DNA from 2 places in the Acidovorax sp. SRI_002 genome. Region 2 is predicted to be linked to the other one. Evidence: predicted binding sites of a transcription regulator. Region 2 holds the regulator's gene; the other holds the start of a gene.

Region 1 (6,746 bases), on a different contig from region 2:
GCCTGGTCGCGGTGCACTGGGCCGCGCGCCACCACCGGCCCGTGCATGCGCTGCTGCTGGTGGCGGTGCCAGACCCCGGGGGGCCGAATTTTCCGGCCGACGCCAAAGGCTTTGCCCCACTGCCTGCCGTGCTGCCCGCCCAGCGCGACCTGCCGAGACGGGTGCTGATGAGCAGCACCAGCGACCCGTATTCCACCCCCGGCTTTTCGGCGCAGTGCGCCAGCGCCTGGAACGCCGAGCACGTGGTGCTGGGTGCGCGGGGCCACCTCAATGCCGACAGTGGCCTGGGTGACTGGCCGCAGGGATGGGAGCTGGTCGCGCGCTGGCGCGGAGAGTGAGAACCGCTGCGGGGATTGCCACGCCCCTCTGAGAGCGCAGGCCCAGAGCGCTCAGGCCACAGTGCCTGAAACCTCCGCGTCAGCCACCGATGGCTTGCGCCTGGTCCATCACGAGGTAGCGCTTGACCAGATCGAAGAAGCTCTCGTAGAAAGCGTCCTTGGAAATGGTCTCGCTGCCCACCTTGACCAGCGATTCGCTGCTGGCAGAAAACGGCAGCGACACGGACCCGATGGCGCCCACGCCCACGCTGGCCGAGTTGTTGGTCTTGCGCAGGGCATAGGTGTCCTGCAGCGCCGTCACAAAGCCCAGGCTCACCTTGCCGTCATTGGCCTCGGGCACACACACCACGCGCACCACCATCTGCAGGTGCGACTCGGCTTCGGGCTGGAAGCTCTTTTTGCCCTCCACCAGCTCCGGCTGGTGGGTGGAGATGATGTAGCCCTGGCTCAGCAGCGCGCGGCGCGATGCCTCGCAGGTCTGGGCGGGCGTGGCGTCAAACAGGCGCGAGTAGGTGGCCACCGAACCAAAACTCTCCTGCACCCCAAACGTCTTGGGCGTGGTGCCCACACAGCCTGCCAGCAATGCGGCCAGAGCCAAGCTACCTGCAGCGGCACCAGAACGAACAGTGAAGAGGGTCGGGAAAAGGCACAAACGCAAGGGAGGGCACTCCTTCGGGGTCATCAACATCATCAAGAAAGTCGTCATTGCGGGGGGCATTTCCGGTTGCCATAGCGGCGCAGAACGGCTGCCATGGCGTTCTGACAGTCTGCACCACACCCGGTTCCCGTCGATTCTAGAAAGCCCTATGCCCAGCCTGGCACAACGCCCTTGCCCGTGGAGGGGCTGAAAGCGTGGTAACCACAGCCCAAAGCCCTGCACGCATGCCCTGCGCACCATTTCGGGCATTGCACGCGTCAAGGTATCAATTTGCAGCAGCCCGTAGATGCAACACGCCAGATGCTACACTATTGATAGCTGTTAGCGCTTATCCATAAAGCGCAAAGTGGCAATTTGGCACAACATTCTGTCGCCTGCCTTCTTGCTCGCCTTCCACCATTTCTCTCTCCCTCTGCTGCCGTGCCCCTTGCCTCCCTGCTCTGCCTGGTCGTCGCCATCAGCGACGGCGACACCCTGACCGTGCGCTGCGGCGCGCCCGGTGCCTACCAGCAGGTGAAGGTGCGTATCGCCGCCATCGACGCGCCCGAGTCACGCCAGGCGTTTGGCCAGAAGTCGCGGCAGCACCTGGCGCGGCTGTGCTTCAGGCAGCGCGCCACGCTGCAGCCGGTGGATGAAGACAGCTACGGCCGCACGGTGGCCCATGTGCGCTGCGGCAGCGCCGATGTGGCCACCGCCCAGGTGCGTGCCGGCCTGGCCTGGGTGTACACGCCCTATGCCGAATCCCGCCCGCAGCTGGTGGCTCTGCAGCGCCAGGCGCGCAGCAGCGGCACAGGGTTGTGGTCACAGAAGCGGCCGCTGGCGCCGTGGACCTACCGGCACCGGCACAGCCAGCGCTGACCCTCTTGTCACACTGCCTCAGGTGCGCAGCAGTGCCAGCACGCCCTGGGGCATCTGGTTGGCCTGCACCACCATGGCGTTGCCCGCCTGCTGCAGGATCTGCTGGCGGGCCAGGCTGGCGGTCTCTACCGCGAAATCCGTGTCGACAATGCGCGAGCGGCTGGCCGACAGGTTTTCGCTGCCGATCTGCAGGTTGGCAATGGCCGACTCCAGCCGCGAGGACTGGGCGCCGATGACGGCGCGCTGGCTGTTCACATAGTCGAGCGCGCGGTCTACCGACACGATGGCCTGCGCGGCCGAGGTGGTCACGTCCAGCGTGTTGCGCAGGCCCATGGCCCCCAGGCCAATCGCGCCCACGCGGGTTTCCAGGGTCTGGTTGGCATTGGCGCCCACCTGGAACACCTTGGTGCTGATGGCGCCGCTGGTCGAGGCGATGTTTTCGTAGGTCTCGGTGAAGCCCTGCAGCGCGTCCTTGCCCGAGCGGCTGCCCTGGTTGGGCAGCGCCGCCTTGGCGTCGCGCACCATGCCGCCGTCCACGTCGGCGCCGCCAATGGCGCCGGTGTCGGCATTGTTCAGGTCAAAACCGCCGATGAAGGCCGCGCCGTTGAGCCCGAACTGCGTGAGCACATCCCCAGCGTTGGTGAAGGCCCCGGCCGAGGCTGCGCCAATGGCCGCGTCCAGCGTGGAGCCGGGGTTGTTGCTCATGTAGGTGAGCACATCCTTGATGCCGGTGCCGCCCGCCGTCTTGATGCGGTCGTGCATGTAGCGCACTGCCGAGTAGCTGGACGAGTAGAACTCGCTGGTATTGCTGGGCCCGCCAATGGCCGCCACCACGGCCGCCACGCCCAGGTTGGCCACGTCGTTGCGCACGCGCTCTTCGGCGCCGTGGATGAACTCGGCCGCTCCTTCGGCAAACCACAAGTGGCTGCCGGTGATGTTCTGCCAGTTGGTGGAGCGGGCCATCACCGCGTGCACCATTTCGTGGGCAATCACACGGTCGTTGTAGAACGGCGCAGAGCCGCCATTGGGAGGGTTGGGCGGCACGAAGTCGGCCATGTCCACCTGCAGCACCAGGTTGTTGCCCCGCCCCTGCCCGTCAAACCCGGTGACCTGCACATAGGCGGCCACACCGCCCGCGTTGTCGGTAAAGCCGGTGTAGCGGATGTCGATGGCCGCGCCATCGCCCTGCAGACCAAAGTAGTTGCGGATGAGGTTTTCGCTGCTCTCCAGCCAGCTGCCCGCGCTGGTCAGGCCGTCAAACACAGACAGCTGGTTCTCGTCGCCCACCACGCTGGCTTCGGAGCGATCGAACACGTCCATACCATTGAACTGCGTGGTGCGCCCGGTGCGGTCGATCTCCTGCGCCAGCCGCGTCACCTCGGCTTGGATGGCCTGGCGGTCAGACGCGCTGTTGGTGTCGTTGGCGGCCTGCACAGCCAGCTCGCGGATGCGCTGCAGGCTGGCCGTGACGCTCTGCAGCGCGCCCTCGGCCGTCTGCATGAGCGAAACGCCGTCGTTGGCATTACGCACCGCTTGGTTGAGCCCCCGGATCTGCGAAGTGAACCGCTCGGAGATCGCCAGGCCCGCCGCGTCGTCCTTGGCACTGTTGATGCGCAAGCCCGAGGACAGGCGCCGCACGGTCGTGCCCATGTCACTTTGTGCACCGCCAAGCCGGCGCTGCGCATTCAGCGACATCATGTTGGTGTTGATCGTCAACGCCATGGCACGCCCCGGGGACTCCTGGTCAAAGCAGATGAATAGACAAACGGTACGAACCGGTCGAAGCGGCACGCCCAGCCCTACGCAGTAGCAGCGCCGAGGCCGCAAACCCGCTTCTTCCTCTCTGCCTTATCGGCGGGCCAGGGCAAAACCTGAAGACCCCTTTCTGCGGGTCTTCCCCCAAGCCCCCAGCGTGCAGGCTGCACAGCCGCTAGCATCCTGGGGTCTTTCCCATCTGGCCCCCAGCGTGCGCTGCCCCGGCCGCCCCCGTTCCGTTTTCATGACAGTCCCCCATTCCCCCCCTGCAGCACCCGATGCGGAGACCTCCAGCGTCTACGGCCACTCCGGCTTCATTTCCTTTCTGATCGCCCGCGTGGTGGCCGTGGTCGCCACCCAGGTGCAGGCCGTGGTGGTGGCCTGGCAGGTGTATGACCTCACGCGCGAGCCGCTGGCACTGGCCTATGTGGGTCTGGCGCAGTTTCTGCCCATGCTGGCCCTGCTGCTGCCAGCAGGCGATCTGATCGACCGCTTTGACCGCAGGCGCATCCTGGCGCTGGCCTGGTCGGTGGGCGGCGTGTGCAGTGCCCTGCTGTGGTGGCTGGCGGGCCATGGGGCCAGCGGCGTGGCGGGCATTTATGCGGTGCTGGTGCTGTATGGCTGCGCACGTGCTTTTTCGGGGCCAGCCATGCAAAGCCTGCTGCCGCAGATCGTGCCGCGCGGGCAGCTCGCGCAGGCCATTGCCGCCAACAGCATGCTGATGCGCGTCGCCAGCATCGGAGGGCCGCTGCTGGGCGGGCTGCTGTATGCGCTGGGCGGTGGCGAGCTGACCTATGCAGTGTGCTGCGCGTGTTTTGTGCTGGGCGTGGCGCTGCTGCTGCGTGTGGTGGTGGCCCATGCCACGGCGCCCGGCCCCGCGCAGGGAACGATGTTCGAGCGCTTTGGCGCAGGCATCACCTTCATCCGCACCCGGCCCATCATCCTGGGCACCATCTCGCTGGACCTGTTCGCCGTGCTGCTGGGCGGCGTGGTGGCCCTGCTGCCCATCTACGCGCAAGAGGTGCTGCATGTGGGCCCGGCGGGCCTGGGCGCGCTGCGCAGCGCCATGGCCGTGGGCGAGGTGGGTGCGGGGCTGTACCTGAGCATGCGGCCCTTCAACCGCCATGTGGGCCGCACCATGTTCATTGCGGTAGCGGTGTTTGGCGTGGCCAACCTGGTGTTTGCGCTCTCACACTGGTTCTGGCTGTCGTTTGCGGCGCTGACGGTGGCGGGCGCGGCCGACATGGTGAGCGTGTACATCCGGGGCGCGCTGGTGCAGTTCTCCACGCCAGACACCATGCGCGGACGGGTGAACGCGGTGAACATGCTGTTCATCGGCTCGTCCAACGAGCTGGGCGAGTTCCGCGCGGGCACCAGCGCCGCCTGGCTGGGCGTGGTGCCCGCCGCCGTGGTGGGCGGGCTGTGCACGCTGGGCGTGGTGGGTGGCTGGATGCTGGCGTTCAAGACACTGCGCACGGTGGACCGTTTCGAGGAAGCTGCGCAGGCCAGCAGCTGAGCGGTTCAGAGGTTCAGCGACGGCGCGTCAGCCCGTGTAAACAAGCTCCGGGGCGTTTGTGTCGCGCAGGTAAAACCCGCGCGGCAGGCTTGCACGGCGCGTTGGGGCGGAGCACCATGCGCCCACTGCCTGCCCCCAAGCGCACTCCATGAACGCTCCTTCCGCCCCTCACCACGGCCCTCTTCAACGCCGCACCGTGCTCGCAGGCCTGCTGGGCATGGCTGCCACCGCCCCGCTGGGCCTGGCCCGCGCCGCCACCCCGGCGGGTACCGCTGGCTGGGCCAGTGCCGACGAAGCCACGCAAACCCGCCTGCTGGACCGCGTGACCTGGGGCAACACCGCCCAGGGCGCACAGGTGCTGCCACCGCAAGGGGTTGCCGCCTACCTGGCCGCGCAGCTGCGCCCCCCGCCCGCCACGCTGCCGCGCGCGGCCCAGGCGCAGATCGACGCCATGGCCATCACCCGCACGCCCCTGCCCGAGCTGGCCGCGCGCATGGAGGCGCAGCACCAGGCCGCCAAGGCCCAGCCCACCGAAGACGGCCGCAAGGCCGCGCTCAAGGCCTGGCAGCAGGACATGCGCACGCTGCAGCAAGAGGCGGCCGAGCGTTTTGTGCTGCGCGCGCTGTATTCGCACACCCAGCTGCGCGAGAAGATGACTTGGTTCTGGATGAACCACTTCAGCGTGTTTGCGGGCAAAGGCAACCTGCGTGTGCTGGTGGGCGACTACGAGGAACGGGCCATCCGCCCCCATGCCCTGGGCCGCTTTCGCGACCTGCTGGGTGCCACGGTGCGCCACCCGGCCATGCTGCACTACCTGGACAACGCCCGCAACGCAGCGGGCCGCATCAACGAAAACTACGCGCGCGAGCTGATGGAGCTGCACACGCTGGGCGTGGACGGCGGCTACAGCGAGCAGGACGTGCAGGAGCTGGCACGCGTGCTGACCGGTGTGGGCATTGCGCGCCAGCCAGACAGCGACGAGCCCCCGCGCATGAAGCCCGCGCTGCGCCGCCACTACGTGCGCGATGGCCTGTTCGAGTTCAACCCCCAGCGGCATGACTGGGAACCCAAGACCCTGCTGGGCCAGCCCCTGCGCGCCGAAGGCCTGGCCGAGGTGGACGAGGCGTTGGACCGCCTGGCACGCGCACCGGCCACCGCACGCTTCATCACCCGCAAGATCGCGCTCTTCCTGGTGGGCGACAAACCACCGCCTGCGCTGCTGCAGACGCTGGCCCGCACGTTCGAGCGCACCGATGGCGAAATCGCCGCCGTGCTGGAGGCACTGTTCAGCGCGCCGGAATTTCGGGCATCGCTGGGCCAGCGCTTTCGCGACCCGGTGCACTATGTGCTGGCCAGCCTGCGCCTGGCCCATGGCGACGCGGTGCTGCCCGGCGCCGAGCCCGCACTGGGCTGGCTGCAGCGCCTGGCCGAGCCCCTGTATGGCCGCGCCACGCCCGACGGCTACCCGCTGGACGCGGCGGCATGGGCAGGCTCAGGGCAGATGTCCACGCGCTTCGAGATCGCCCGCGCCATCGGGGCCGGTGTGGCCACCGCCCCCATGCCCACCCCGCGCGAGAAGGAGATGAGGATGGCCGAACAGTCGGCATCACAGCGCACGCCC
Region 2 (6,746 bases):
CGTGACCTTGGACAGGGCCAGCGACGTGCTGTCGATCTTGGTCGAACCATTGACGGCACTGACGCGGAACTGCAGTCCCTCGCTGGAGCCGGTGTACTTGCTGGCATCCCACTCGAAGGTGTGGCGCCCTGCAGCCTTGGCACCCAGATCCATGGTCTCGATCACCTGGCCGCCAGCGGTCATCACCTCGACCTTCACCTTGGTGGCGGCCGAGGCCAGCTCAAAGCCACCCTTGCCGGCCTTGTCGGCCACGGCCAGCGTCGAGCCTTCGGTCATCACGTTGCGGCCAATCAGGGCCGTGCCCTGCATCACCTGCAGCGAGTTGAACTGCGCCGACATGCTCTCCATCGTCTGGTTGAGCTGCTGGATGCCGGTCACCGTGTTGATCTGCGCAATCTGCGAGGTCATCTGGGCGTTGTCCAGCGGGTTCATCGGGTCCTGGTTGTTCAGCTGTGCAACCAGCAGTTTCAGGAAGCGGTCCTGCGCGGCTGCAGGGTCGGTGGCGGCGTTGGCCTTGGTGCCGGTCGCATCGGTGACCGTGGGCGCGCTGGTGGCGGAGTTGAGGATCATGGTGGCGTCCTAGAGTTACTGGCCCATCTGCAGGGTCTTGAGGAGCAGCGACTTGGCCGTGTTCATGACCTCGACGTTGTTCTGGTAAGAGCGGGAGGCGGAGATCATGTTGACCATTTCCTCCACGGCGTTGACGTTGGAGTGCGTCACATAGCCTTCCGCGTCTGCCGACGGGTGGCTGGGGTCGTGCACACGGCGGCCGGGAACGTTGCTTTCGTTGATGGAGCTCACGCGCACACCGGCCGAGCTGTCCGCGCCCATGGGGGCGGTCTGGAATACCACCTGGCGCGCCTTGTAGGCCTGGCCGTCGGGGCCTGCCACGGCATCGACATTGGCCAGGTTGCTGGCCACCACATTGAGCCGCTGCGACTGCGCGCTGACGGCGCTGCCCGAGACGCTGAAGATGGAGAACATGGACATGGGGAGATTCGCTTTCTGCGCTGCACTGCGGATGGCTTATTGGCCCTGGATCGCGCTGAGCATGGTTTTGGCGTTGCCGTTGATGAAACGCAGCGTGGCTTCGTAGCGCACGGCGTTGTCGACAAAGTTGGCGCGCTCGCGGTCCAGGTCCACCGTGTTGTTGTCCAGGCTGGGCTGGGTCTGCACGGAATAACCCAGCGTGCCGGGTGCGCCGGTGCCCGTGCTGGCCGCTGGCAGCGGAATGTGGCGGGGGTCTGTGGCGCCCTTGGCCCCCAGGTTGCCCGTGGTGCCCACCGAGCCACCCGTGGCCAGGCGGGTCACGCCCGAGCCCAAGCCCGTGGCTTCGCGCATCGCATCGCCAAAGCTGAAATCGCGTGCCACGTAGCCCGGGGTGTCAGCGTTGGCGATGTTGCTGGCGATGGCGCGCTGGCGCTCGGCACGCACCACGAGTGCGTTGCCGAGAAAGTCCAGCCGGTTGGTCATCTTGTCAAGCATGGTTGCCTCACACCCTGGGTTGCAATAGGAGCCGGTTGGGGGTTTCCGGCGTGGTTCGATTGTGAAAGCCGCCGCTTTTTTCTAAAGCGCGAAGAACGCGGAAATGGGTGCGCAGTTTCGGGTTTTGCGCAGGGCTCGCCTGCCTATAGTTCCAGTCGTGAAAGAGTCTTTGCCGCCCCGCGCGGTCAGACCTGTTGACCTGCGATGCCCAGGAGGCCCCATGCCATCGATCTTCGTTTTCCCCTTCGTGTCCCCTTTGGTTCGCGCTGGCGCTCTGGCGATCGCCGGGCGGCGTGCTGTGGCTCGGCACGCTCTGGCGGTGGTGCTGGGGTTGACTGCAGTGGCTGGCAGCAGCGGGGCCGCGCTGGCCCAGGCGGCAGCCGACCCCAGTGCCGACCTGGGCCCGCTGACCCAACGCTGGCTGGATGACGCGATGTCGCGCAACCAGGCCTCCGGCTTGCCGCTGCGCATGGAAGTGAGCGTTGGCTCACTCGACTCGCGGCTGCGGCTGGCGCCGTGCGCGCGGGTCGAACCCTACCTGCCGGTCGGCGCCCGGCTGTGGGGCCGCACCCGCCTGGGGCTGCGCTGTGTCGAGGGGCAAACCGCATGGAACGTTTACCTGCCGGTGACCGTCAAGGCATTTGGCCCGGCTTGGGTGCTGACCGGCCCGGTGGCTCCGGGGACGGTGCTGACCGCCAATGACGCCACCGAGGCGGAAGTGGACTGGGCCGAAGAGTCGGCAGCCGTGATGGCCAACCCGGAAATGTGGGTCGGGCAGGTCGCCGCGCGCCAGCTGGTGGCCGGCCAGGCATTGCGCCAGACCATGGTGCGGCCCCCCCAGCTCTTTCGCGCAGGCGCCCAGGTCAAGGTGATTGCCCAGGGCCCTGGCTATGCAGTCACCTCCGCAGGGCAGGCCATGTCGGCAGGCGCTGCGGGGCAGATTGTTCGCATACGTATGGATAATGGCAGGATAGTCAGTGGAACTGTGAATGAGGTTGGGACGGTGGTCGTCGCTCTTTGATGACGGGGCGGTGATAAATGGCTAAAGTCCGGGCCAAATGGGTCGAAAACATTGCTACTGTGCCCCACATCAAACGGGGTGGTGGAGAGAGCGATGAAGATTGGTCAAAAACCGGAACTCCCGGGCGCCTTGGCGCAGACGGGGCTTGCCAAGCAAGCCAAAAGTCCTGCCAGCGCTGCTGAAGGAGCCGCCAAAGACGCTGCGGCTGTGTCAACCGCCGGTGTGCCCGTCACCGTCTCCACCGCTGCCCGCGCGCTGGACCAGACATCCCGTTCCACAGGTGATTTTGATGCGAGCAAGGTCAAGGCGGTGCGGGCGGCCATCGAAAAAGGCACTTTCTCGGTGGACGCCGAAGCCATTGCCGACAAGATGCTCTCCAACGCCCAGGAAATCCTGGCCCGCTCGCGCGGTTGATTCCTCAGCGTCCCGCACGCACCTTTATTGACAGACTTGGCAGGCAGGCGCTATCCACCTCACAATGCGCCATGTCCCTGGAAGAATCCCTCTCGGCTGTTGAACAGCTGATCGAAAAAGTCTCCGCCGCCCTTCTCGCGGCAGACCCCCAATCCCTGGAAAAGAACAGTGTGGCCCTGCGGGATGCAGCGGCCCAGTTCGCGCGTGTTCTTGAGCAGACTGCAGCCAGGGGTCTGCCCGTGCCTGCACAGCTGCAAAAACGAGCCCGGGCCATTGACGACATGCTTGCCGTGCACCGCGAAAGCCTGGCGCGCCTGGCCGTGAATGCCGATCGCCAGGTGGCAGGCTTGGTGCCGCAGGCGGGCACACCCTCCACCTACGGCGACGGTCGGGGCGCACAGGCCGGCAAGCCCGGCGTGGCCCGTATCTACAAATCGGCTGGTTGAGCCAAAAAAAGATAGCTGCTGGCGCTTGTCCCTGTTGGCTTTGAGAGGAAAAACCTCTCAAAGCCACGGATTACAAGTGCAAGCATCTATTGTTTTGACCGTTACCAGTGAAGGCCGGAGGATTGAACTTCGATGTCTGCTCGGCGCGGTTACCCCTGAAACGGTCGCAGCCCCCGACCAGTGCCACCGTGGAACTGGCTCCGCCAGACCACTGGTGGCGTCTCCCTTCAGGGGGAAGGCGCCGAAGGCGACTCAGGGGGTAGTCAATGCGCCCGCATCTTGGCCCGCAGGCGTGCGATGGACTGGCTGTGCAGCTGGCACACCCGAGATTCGGTCACCCCCAGCACGGCCGCGATCTCCTTGAGATTCATGTCGTGCTCGTAGTACATGCCCATGATGTGCTGCTCGCGTTCGGGCAGGGTCTTGATGGCATTCACCAGCGACATCTTGAGCCGCTGGTCGCGCAGCAATTCCAGAGGGTCTGCGTCGGCGTCTGCCACATGGCGGTCCAGAAAGCCGTCATCGTCCTCGTTGCCATGCGTCATGTCCTCCAGATACACCAGTTGTGTACCCCGAACCTTGCCGAGCAGGCTTTGGTATTCGACCAAGCTCATGCCCATCTCGCTGGCAATTTCAGACTCCAGCGGGCTGCGGCCCAGCTTCTGCTCCAGCCGGTGCACGGCGTGTTCGATGTCTTTCTGGCTCTTGCGGGAGCTGCGGCTCATCCAGTCGCCCTCGCGCAGTTCGTCCAGCATGGCGCCCCGGATGCGCTGGGTGGCAAAGGTCTCGAACTGCACACCCTGGGCCACTTCGTAGCGCGACAGGGCTTCCGCCAAGCCCATCATGCCAACCTGGATCAGGTCGTCCAGCTCCACGTTGGGAGGCAGCTTGGCGATCATGTGGTGCGCGATTCTTCGCACCAGCGGGACGTGCTGGCGGATCATCGCATCACGATCGAGCTGGCCTTTGGCGGTGTACATAGAGAGCGTGTTATGCACTTTTACGTGCCCACGAAAGCCGGGGCAAGGCCCGGCAACGAGACGCAGGACGCGCCGCAGTATCAATACTGCCAGCGGCCTGCAACGACGTGGCCGGGCCTTGCCCCGGCTTTCCCTCCGGGTTGACCCCAGAGGCAGGCACTCGCCGCGTTGCAGCACTTGTCAAGGCCCCGGCCTTGGCTGCGCACTGCGCCTTGCGATCACCAGCCTCTGGGGTCAACGTGGGTACGTAAAAGTGCATAACACGCTCTAGTCAACGGCTCCGGACAAATCAGATCAATGGCTCCGGACAAAATGCGCAGGCATGGCTGCCAAGTTGCTGGGTGGCAGCGCTGTCAGCGACTCACTGATAGTGCCCGCATTTTCCAGCAGTTGCAAGGCCAGGCGCTGGAGGTCCTGAGGGTTCTGTGTGGCGATGGTGGTCGTGCGGACGGGGCCGCCCAGATGGCGTTCCGCGCAGTCCTGCAAGGTCATCAGTGCATGCTGGGTCTTGCGCCGTTCTGCGGGCGTGGTGCCGCGCAGCAAAGCCGCCACCATACAGGGCAGTCCTGTGTGCACCGCGATCTGTTTGAGGCTCTTGTAACTGGTCAGCACACCAGCCGAGCCGTCGCCCATCACCACCAGCGGTACGGTGGCGGTGTGCGTCAGCAGCGGCCCCAGCGTGGCCGCAGGCGCGTGCAGCACGATCAGCCCGTAGGTTCGGAAATAGGGCAGCAGACAGGGCAGGGGTGCGGTCTCGTTGCGGCTGGCCTCGCGGCTGATGCGCTGCAGGCCTTTGGCTGCGGGAATCACTGCCAGCGATGAGGCCATGGCCCCCATGTTGAGGCTGACGCCCTCGTTCCACGGCGCTTGTTGCAGCAGGTGCAGCAAACCCGGGTACTCATCCGTCTCCTGCGCTGTGCCGTCGAGCACCACGACCGGGTAGCCCAGGCGCTGCAGGCTGGCGCAGATCTGCCAGAGCGTCTCCAGCCCGGTGCCCGCGTTGTCCTGGCTGGCAACAGCCACCACGCGCAGCTCTGACTGCGGAGTGAAGCTGTGCAGGCCGGCTGCCTGATGAAAGGCGATATCAAGCATCGACCAGCCCCCGTTCGTTCATGGTGTCGGGCGAATGCGAGAAGAAGAAATTCAGGTCGGTCGCCTTGGGGTCGAAGGCCGACTTGGCAGGCGCGCGCATGGAGGTGCTGATGAGCTTGTGCGCATCGGCACGTTCCCAGTCTTCCGGCACACGCTGGCCGTTGGTCACGCCGCGCAGCACCATCTGGTGGCGGATCAGTGCGTCGATGGCGGGGCCCAGCTTCACGGCCTCGTCCACCTTGGACAAGATGGCTTGCTGGGAACCTTCGGTCTTGAATGCAGTGAGCACGTCATCGAGCGTGTCGCCATGGCAGCCCGCGTTGAGCACCAGCAGGCGGTTGACGTGGGGCAGATCCAGCACGTCCAGCATGTCGCGCTTGCGCGGGTCGCGGGGGGCCACACCGGTGGTGTCGATCAGCACCATCTTCTTGCCGCTGAGCAGGCCCAGCAGGTCTTGCAGCGCGGCGCGGTCGTGCGCCAGATGGGCCACGATGCCCAGCATGCGGCCGTAGCTGCGCAACTGCTCGTGCGCGCCCACGCGGTAGGTGTCCAGCGTGATCAGGCCCACGCTGCCCGGGCCATGGATGCGCGCACACAGCGCGGCCAGCTTGGCCGTGGTCGTGGTCTTGCCCACGCCGGTGGATCCCACCATCGCGAAGATGCCGCCTTGCTCATACAGCGGAGGCTCGGCCAGATCGGTCTTGAGGTTGCGCTCCAGCACTTCCATCAGCCAGCGCACCGACTCGGCGGCCGACAGGTCTTCGGGCATGCGCTCGAGCACGGCGCGGGCCAAAGATGGAGAGTAGCCTGCACGGATCATCTTGAGCATGAGGTTGGACTGGATCGGGTTCTGGCGCGCCTGGCCTAGCCAGGCCATGGTGTTAAAGCGGTCTTCGATCAACTCCCTCATGGCATGGAGTTCATTCATCACGCTTTGCTGGTTGTTGTTCGACTGGGCCAGGTGGGCGCTGGCGGCTTCCTGCCGGCGGCGTGGAGGCTCCGGTGGAATGTCCATGGGGATGCTGCGCAGCGGGTTGTGGCGCACCACGGCGGGTGCTGGCATGCGTTCGCGCTCGGGCTCCTGGTCGCGGCTGCGCTCCGACAAGGTTTGTGGTTCGGCCGGGCCGTTGAGCGCCTCGTGGCGGCGGCGCAGCATGCGCTCGCGCACGTAGTCCTGGAACGACAGCGTGCTCATCGCCAGCTGCTCGGTGTCTTCCTCGACTGCGTTGCGGCCCAGGGTGCTGACTGCGGCGGCCTGGCTGGCGCGCTGGGGGGCGCTGCGCGCCGGTGTGGGGGCCAGCAAGGGCG

What was found. The regulator FliA, encoded in region 2, starts transcription of late flagellar genes. The targets are predictions, from matches to a motif close to CTAAAGTTTNNNNNNNNNNNGCCGNTA.
Positions count from the first base shown of each region.
Region 1: a site for FliA is predicted at 3,704-3,730, ahead of AC2YJX_RS16085 (flagellinolysin). Genes of this name have one in related genera too.

Region 1 covers NZ_JBYCZW010000005.1:379,591-386,336, forward strand. The annotation lists gene AC2YJX_RS16070 (RBBP9/YdeN family alpha/beta hydrolase) at 1-338, shown strand, start outside; gene AC2YJX_RS16075 (DUF2242 domain-containing protein) at 418-1,020, opposite strand; gene AC2YJX_RS16080 (thermonuclease family protein) at 1,417-1,854, shown strand; gene AC2YJX_RS16085 (flagellinolysin) at 1,873-3,576, opposite strand; gene AC2YJX_RS16090 (MFS transporter) at 3,854-5,125, shown strand; gene AC2YJX_RS16095 (DUF1800 domain-containing protein) at 5,274-6,746, shown strand, end outside.
Region 2 covers NZ_JBYCZW010000008.1:43,747-50,492, reverse strand. The annotation lists gene AC2YJX_RS21150 (flagellar hook assembly protein FlgD) at 1-570, opposite strand, end outside; gene flgC (flagellar basal body rod protein FlgC) at 586-990, opposite strand; gene flgB (flagellar basal body rod protein FlgB) at 1,027-1,485, opposite strand; gene flgA (flagellar basal body P-ring formation chaperone FlgA) at 1,706-2,506, shown strand; gene flgM (flagellar biosynthesis anti-sigma factor FlgM) at 2,600-2,920, shown strand; gene AC2YJX_RS21125 (hypothetical protein) at 2,992-3,366, shown strand; gene AC2YJX_RS21120 (RNA polymerase sigma factor FliA) at 3,630-4,346, opposite strand; gene AC2YJX_RS21115 (hypothetical protein) at 4,641-5,438, opposite strand; gene flhF (flagellar biosynthesis GTPase FlhF) at 5,431-6,746, opposite strand, start outside.